2 regions of the Pseudomonas sp. Pf153 genome follow, and region 2 is predicted to be linked to the other one. Evidence: predicted binding sites of a transcription regulator. Region 2 holds the regulator's gene; the other holds the start of a gene.
What was found. The regulator sigma-54, encoded in region 2, starts transcription at its own class of promoters, with help from an activator protein. The targets are predictions, from matches to a motif close to ANTGGCATNNANNTTGCTNT.
Positions count from the first base shown of each region.

Region 1 (3,410 bases), on a different contig from region 2:
GTCCCGTCGTGTGCGGAGTGGCGAATATACGCGGAGCGACCATCCCGATTCTCGATCTGGCGATGGCCACCGGTTCCGGTGGGCTGCTGGATCAGAGCAATCCGTTTGTGATCATCACCGAGTACAACACCAAGACCCAGGGCTTCCTGGTGCGCTCGGTGGAACGCATCGTCAACATGAACTGGGAAGAGATCCATCCGCCACCCAAGGGCACCGGCCGCGATCACTACCTGACGGCGGTGACGCGGGTCGACAATCAGTTGGTGGAAATCATCGACGTGGAGAAAATTCTCGCCGAGGTGGCCCCGACTCCGGAAACCATTTCCGTGGGCGTGGTGGATGCCGAAACCCAGCACAAGGCGGTTTCGATGCGTGTGTTGACCGTCGATGACTCTTCGGTGGCACGCAAGCAGGTGACCCGGTGTCTGCAAACGGTCGGTGTCGAGGTGGTGGCGTTGAACGATGGGCGGCAGGCGCTGGATTACCTGCGCAACCTGGTCGATGAGGGCAAGAAGCCGGAAGAAGAGTTCCTGATGATGATTTCCGACATCGAGATGCCCGAGATGGATGGGTATACGCTGACGTCGGAAATCCGCGGCGATCCGCGCATGCAGAAGCTGCATATCATTCTGCATACCTCTTTATCCGGGGTTTTCAACCAGGCGATGGTCAAGAAAGTCGGCGCTGACGATTTTCTGGCCAAGTTCCGGCCCGATGACCTGGCTTCCCGGGTCGTCGACAGGATCAAGGCAGCAGAATAAAGGTCGGGCGCATTGTGCGCCCGGCAAATCAACACGATGAAAGAGGCGGTATCTTGTCTACGGGTAATTTGGATTTCGAACAGTTCCGGGTCTTCCTGGAAAAAGCCTGTGGCATCCTGCTTGGTGAAAACAAGCAATACTTGGTGTCTAGCCGTCTCAACAAATTGATGGAGCAACAGGGCCTCAAGTCGTTGGGTGAGCTGGTGCAGCGTATCCAGACCCAGCCGCGCAGCGGGTTGCGCGAAATGGTGGTGGACGCCATGACCACCAACGAAACCCTGTGGTTTCGCGATACCTATCCTTTCGAGGTGTTGAAGAACAAGGTCTTGCCAGCAGCCATCAAGGCGAGCCCCGGCCAACGCCTGCGGATCTGGTCGGCGGCCTGTTCGTCGGGGCAGGAGCCTTATTCCATTTCGATGTCCATTGACGAGTTCGAGCGAACCAACATCGGCCAGCTCAAGGGTGGCGTGCAAATTGTCGCCACCGACCTGTCCGGGACCATGCTCAATAACTGCAAGACGGGCGAGTACGACAGCCTGGCCATCGGCCGTGGCCTGTCGCCGGATCGCTTGCAACGCTACTTCGACACGAAAGGGCCGGGACGCTGGGTGGTCAAGGCGCCGATCAAGAACCGGGTGGAGTTTCGCTCGTTCAATCTGCTCGACAGCTATGCCAGCCTGGGCAAGTTCGACGTGGTGTTCTGCCGCAACGTGCTGATCTACTTCTCCGCCGAGGTGAAGAAAGACATCCTGTTGCGCATCCACGGCACCTTGAAGCCGGGCGGCTATCTGTTCCTCGGTGCTTCCGAGGCGCTGAACGGCTTGCCGGATCATTACCAGATGGTCCAGTGCAGCCCAGGCATCATCTACCAGGCGAAGTGATTTGCCGGTGTTGTCAAAAAAACGGGAGTCCTCACAGGCTCCCGTTTTTTGTGTCCGATTCTCTACCAAGTCACCGCCATCCCCTTGTGGGAGCGGGCTTGCTCGCGAAGGCGATCTAATAGAGACATTGATTGCGACTGACACACCGCTTTCGCGAGCAGGCCAGCTCCCACAATGTCCTTTGCCGACCTTGAAAAGCGGCAGAAAAGCGGCAGGTGAGCGGAAACCGATTGCCGCTTTTCTGGCATTGCCACCTTGCCGCTCCCCGCAAAGCCCCGATTTACGGGGTTTTGGAAAGTGGCACGACGCTTGCTATATCCATTCGTACGTACATTCTGGTCACCCAAAGGTTTCCGACATGAGCATCAGCTTCGATAAAGCGCTCGGTATCCACGAAAAGGCTCTGAGCTTCCGCGCCCAGCGTGCCGAAGTCCTGGCCAATAACATTGCCAACGCCGACACCCCGAACTACAAAGCGCGTGACCTGGATTTCTCCAAGGTGCTCGCCGAGCAGAGCGAGAAGACCAAGAATGGCCACTTTGCCCTGAACATGACCAACAACCGTCATATCGAGGCCGAAGGCCTGGGCAACGGCGACGAATCGCTGATGTATCGCACGCCGATGCAACCTTCGATCGACCAGAACACTGTGGACGCTCAACTGGAACAGTCCAACTACGCGGAGAACTCCGTGAACTTCCAGGCCAGCTTCACCCTGCTCAACAGCAAGTTCAAAGGGCTGGTATCGGCCCTGCGCGGAGAATAATTCATGTCGATCGCGAGCGTATTCAACATCGCCGGCAGTGCCATGAGTGCCCAGACCACTCGCCTGAACACCGTCGCCAGTAACATCGCCAACGCCGAGACCGTTTCGTCGAGCATCGACCAGACCTACCGCGCTCGTCACCCGGTGTTTGCCACCATGTTCCAGGGCGGCCAGTCCGGCGGCAGCGATTCGCTGTTCCAGGAGCAGGATGCGGCCGGGCAGGGCGTACAAGTGTTGGGCGTGGTCGAAGACCAGAGCAACCTTGAAGCACGTTATGAGCCGAACCATCCGGCGGCCGACGCCAAGGGCTATGTCTATTACCCGAACGTCAACGTCGTCGAGGAAATGGCCGACATGATTTCCGCCAGTCGTTCGTTCCAGACCAACGTCGAAATGATGAACACCGCCAAAACCATGATGCAGAAGGTCCTGACCCTCGGTCAGTGATAAGGGGCGAGTCACATGAGCGTCACCAACACTACCAGCGGTTTGAGCCTCAACGAGATTCTGGCCAACTCCTCGGTCAAGACCAACGCCACCACCGATGGCCTCGGCGGTGCGACCAAGGCGGCGACCGGCAACAAGGAGCTGGGTAAGGATGCGTTCCTGCAATTGCTCGTCACCCAGCTGAAAAACCAGAACCCGCTGGAGCCTCAGGACAACGGCGAATTCGTGGCTCAGTTGGCGCAGTTCAGCAGCCTGGAAGGTATCACCACGCTCAACGAAACCGTGAGCGGCATTGCCGGCAACTACAACTCGTCGCAGGCCCTGCAGGCTTCGTCTCTGGTGGGACGCTCGGTCATCGCGCCCGGCGACAAGGCCGTGGTCGATACTTCCAAGAGCCTTAACGGCACGGTGGTGGTGCCGTCGGCAGTGTCCTCTCTCACCGTCAAGATCATGGACAAGGACGGCAAGACCGTCCGCACCATCGACCTGGGCAGCCAGAAGGCAGGCAACTCGGCGTTCATCTGGGACGGCAAGAACGACGCTGGCACGACGGTC
Region 1 is NZ_LHVL01000006.1:401,623-405,032, forward strand. It holds gene AD666_RS02675 (chemotaxis protein CheV) at 1-761, shown strand, start outside; gene cheR (protein-glutamate O-methyltransferase CheR) at 815-1,642, shown strand; gene flgB (flagellar basal body rod protein FlgB) at 2,001-2,408, shown strand; gene flgC (flagellar basal body rod protein FlgC) at 2,412-2,855, shown strand; gene flgD (flagellar hook assembly protein FlgD) at 2,871-3,410, shown strand, end outside.
Region 1: a site for sigma-54 is predicted at 1,939-1,958, ahead of flgB (flagellar basal body rod protein FlgB). Genes of this name have one in related genera too.

Region 2 (3,410 bases):
CAACGTCACCCAGGGCGAAAAAATCGTCTACGACACCAACAAGAAACTCGCCAGCGCCGGTCGCGCCACCGGCAGCAAGGTGACCGAGCAGCGCCCACGGATCGACATGGTCATCCAGCCGAAAAAGAAAACCGAGCAGAAGGCCCAGTAATGGCAACTCTGAAAGCTCAGCACCTGGCCAAGAGCTACAAGGGCCGCCAGGTTGTGCGTGATGTCAGCCTGTCCATCGACAGCGGGCAAATCGTCGGCCTGCTCGGCCCCAACGGCGCGGGCAAAACCACCTGTTTCTATATGATCGTCGGCCTGGTACAGGCCGATCAGGGCCGCGTACTGATCGACGACCTGGACGTCAGCCACCAGCCCATGCATGGCCGGGCGAAAGCCGGCATCGGCTACCTGCCTCAGGAAGCATCGATCTTCCGCAAGCTGTCGGTGGCCGACAACATCATGGCGATCCTCGAAACCCGCAAGGATCTCGACAAAGCCGGCCGCCGCCAGGAGCTGGAAAGCCTGTTGCAGGAATTCCACATCAGTCATATCCGTGACAACCTGGGCATGAGCCTCTCCGGCGGCGAACGACGCCGGGTGGAAATCGCGCGAGCCCTGGCCACCGCGCCGAAATTCATTCTGCTCGACGAACCGTTCGCCGGCGTGGACCCGATCTCGGTAGGCGACATCAAGCAGATCATTCACCACCTCAAGGCCAAGGGGATCGGCGTGCTGATCACCGACCACAACGTGCGTGAGACCCTGGACATCTGCGAAACCGCCTACATTGTCAATGACGGACAACTGATCGCCGAGGGCGACGCGGCGACCATCCTGGCCAATGAACTGGTCAAGGAAGTCTATCTGGGTCATGAGTTCCGCTTGTAGGCATAACGTGTTTGGTAAATTGGCCCGGCACCGCTGATTTTATTGCTAGGCAAACACTTCAGTTTCAGGCATATAATTTGCTTAAGGTTTGGCGCTCCGGCGCCATGTAGTGGATGGCGCATGTGCGCCGGCGAATAAGGTGTTAAGCCCCTGCCATGAAACCATCGCTAGTCTTGAGAATGGGCCAGCAGCTGACGATGACGCCGCAGCTGCAACAGGCTATCCGCTTGCTCCAATTGTCGACCCTGGACCTGCAACAGGAAATCCAGGAGGCCCTGGAATCCAACCCGATGCTCGAGCGCCAGGAAGAAGGCGACGACTTCGATAACACCGATCCGCTGGCCGACAACGTCGAGCAGAAAACCAGTACCGAGATCCAGGAACCGTCCTATCAGGAACAATCCGCCCCGACAGTGGACAATCTGGAGGATGGCGAATGGAACGAACGCATTCCCAACGACCTGCCCGTGGATACCGCTTGGGAAGACGTCTACCAGACCAGTGCCAGCAGCCTGCCCAGCAGCGATGACGACGAGTGGGACTTCACCACCCGCACCTCCGCCGGCGAGAGCCTGCAAAGCCACCTGTTGTGGCAGTTGAACCTGGCACCAATGTCGGACACCGATCGCCTGATTGCGGTGACCCTGATCGACTGCATCAACAACCAGGGCTACCTGGACGAGACCCTCGAAGAAATCCTGGAAGCCTTCGATCCCGAGCTGGACATCGAGCTGGACGAGATCGAAGCCGTCCTGCACCGCATCCAGCAGTTCGAACCGGCCGGCATCGGCGCCCGCAGCCTCGGCGAGTGCCTGCTGCTGCAACTGCGCCAATTGCCCGCCAAGACGCCTTGGCTGGCCGAAGCCAAGCGGCTGGTTACCGACTACATCGATCTGTTGGGCGGTCGCGACTACAGCCAGCTTATGCGGCGCATGAAACTCAAGGAAGATGAACTGCGCCAGGTGATCGAACTGGTCCAGAGCCTCAACCCGCGGCCGGGCTCGCAGATCGAGGCCACCGAACCCGAATACGTGGTCCCCGACGTGATCGTGCGCAAACACAACGATCGCTGGCTCGTGGAGTTGAACCAGGAAGCGGTCCCCAAGTTGCGGGTCAACGCCCAGTATGCAGGGTTTGTAAAGCGCGCCGACACCAGCGCCGATAACACCTTCATGCGCAACCAGCTGCAAGAAGCGCGCTGGTTCATCAAGAGCCTGCAAAGCCGTAACGAAACCCTGATGAAAGTCGCCACCCAGATCGTCGAGCATCAGCGCGGTTTCCTGGAGTATGGCGACGAAGCCATGAAGCCATTGGTCCTGCATGACATCGCCGAGGCGGTGGGCATGCACGAATCGACGATTTCCCGCGTCACCACTCAGAAATTCATGCATACCCCGCGGGGAATCTATGAATTGAAATACTTTTTCTCCAGCCACGTCAGTACCTCCGAAGGCGGCGAATGCTCGTCCACGGCCATCCGCGCGATCATCAAGAAACTGGTGGCGGCGGAAAATCAGAAAAAGCCGTTGAGTGACAGCAAGATCGCTGGTTTACTGGAGGCACAAGGCATTCAGGTGGCCCGCCGTACCGTCGCCAAATACCGCGAATCCCTCGGGATCGCGCCTTCGAGCGAACGCAAGCGGTTGATGTAACAGGCCACGCCACAGCGTTCCAGTGGCAGGTATTTCTGCCTGCCGCTTTATGCACTGGCAACGAAGGAGAAGCTGTATGCAAGTCAACATCAGTGGACACCAACTGGAAGTGACCGAACCTCTTCGTCAATACATCGGCGAAAAACTCGACCGACTGGAGAGGCATTTCGACAAGATCACCAACGTTCAAGTCATCATGACCGTCGAAAAGCTGCTGCAGAAAATCGAAGCCACGTTGCATATCCCCGGTGGAGAAGTGGTCGCCAACGCCTCGCATGAAGACATGTATGCCGCGATTGACCTGCTGACCGACAAACTGGATCGCCAACTCAAAAAGCATAAGGAAAAGACCCAGAGCCTCCTCCAGGGCGCGACCGGTCGTTAATCTCCCCAATCCATGATTCGACTAGAAACCATCCTGACCCCCGGCCGTTCCAAGGTGAACGCGCCGGGAGGCAGTAAAAAGAAAGCTCTCGAACAGATTGCAAACCTGATCCATCACGAAGTCGAGGATCTGGAAATGCAGGACGTCTTCGAGGCCCTCGTTGCCCGAGAAAAGCTCGGTTCGACCGGTTTTGGCAACGGCATCGCCATTCCCCATTGCCGCCTCAAGGGTTGTACCGCACCGATCAGTGCGCTGTTGCACCTTGAAGCCCCTATAGATTTCGACGCCATCGACGGCGCACCGGTCGACCTGCTGTTCGTATTGCTGGTCCCCGAAGCGGCCACCGATGCACACCTTGAACTGCTACGTCAGATCGCCAGCATGCTGGACCGCAAGGAAGTTCGCGACAGACTGCGCAGCGCATCGAGTAACGAAGCCTTGTATCAGGTTGTCCTGGACGAACAGAACGGTCATTAACATGCGCCTGATCATCGTCA
Region 2 is NZ_LHVL01000018.1:188,673-192,082, reverse strand. It holds gene lptA (lipopolysaccharide transport periplasmic protein LptA) at 1-151, shown strand, start outside; gene lptB (LPS export ABC transporter ATP-binding protein) at 151-876, shown strand; gene AD666_RS12925 (RNA polymerase factor sigma-54) at 1,032-2,528, shown strand; gene hpf (ribosome hibernation-promoting factor, HPF/YfiA family) at 2,605-2,913, shown strand; gene ptsN (PTS IIA-like nitrogen regulatory protein PtsN) at 2,926-3,390, shown strand; gene rapZ (RNase adapter RapZ) at 3,392-3,410, shown strand, end outside.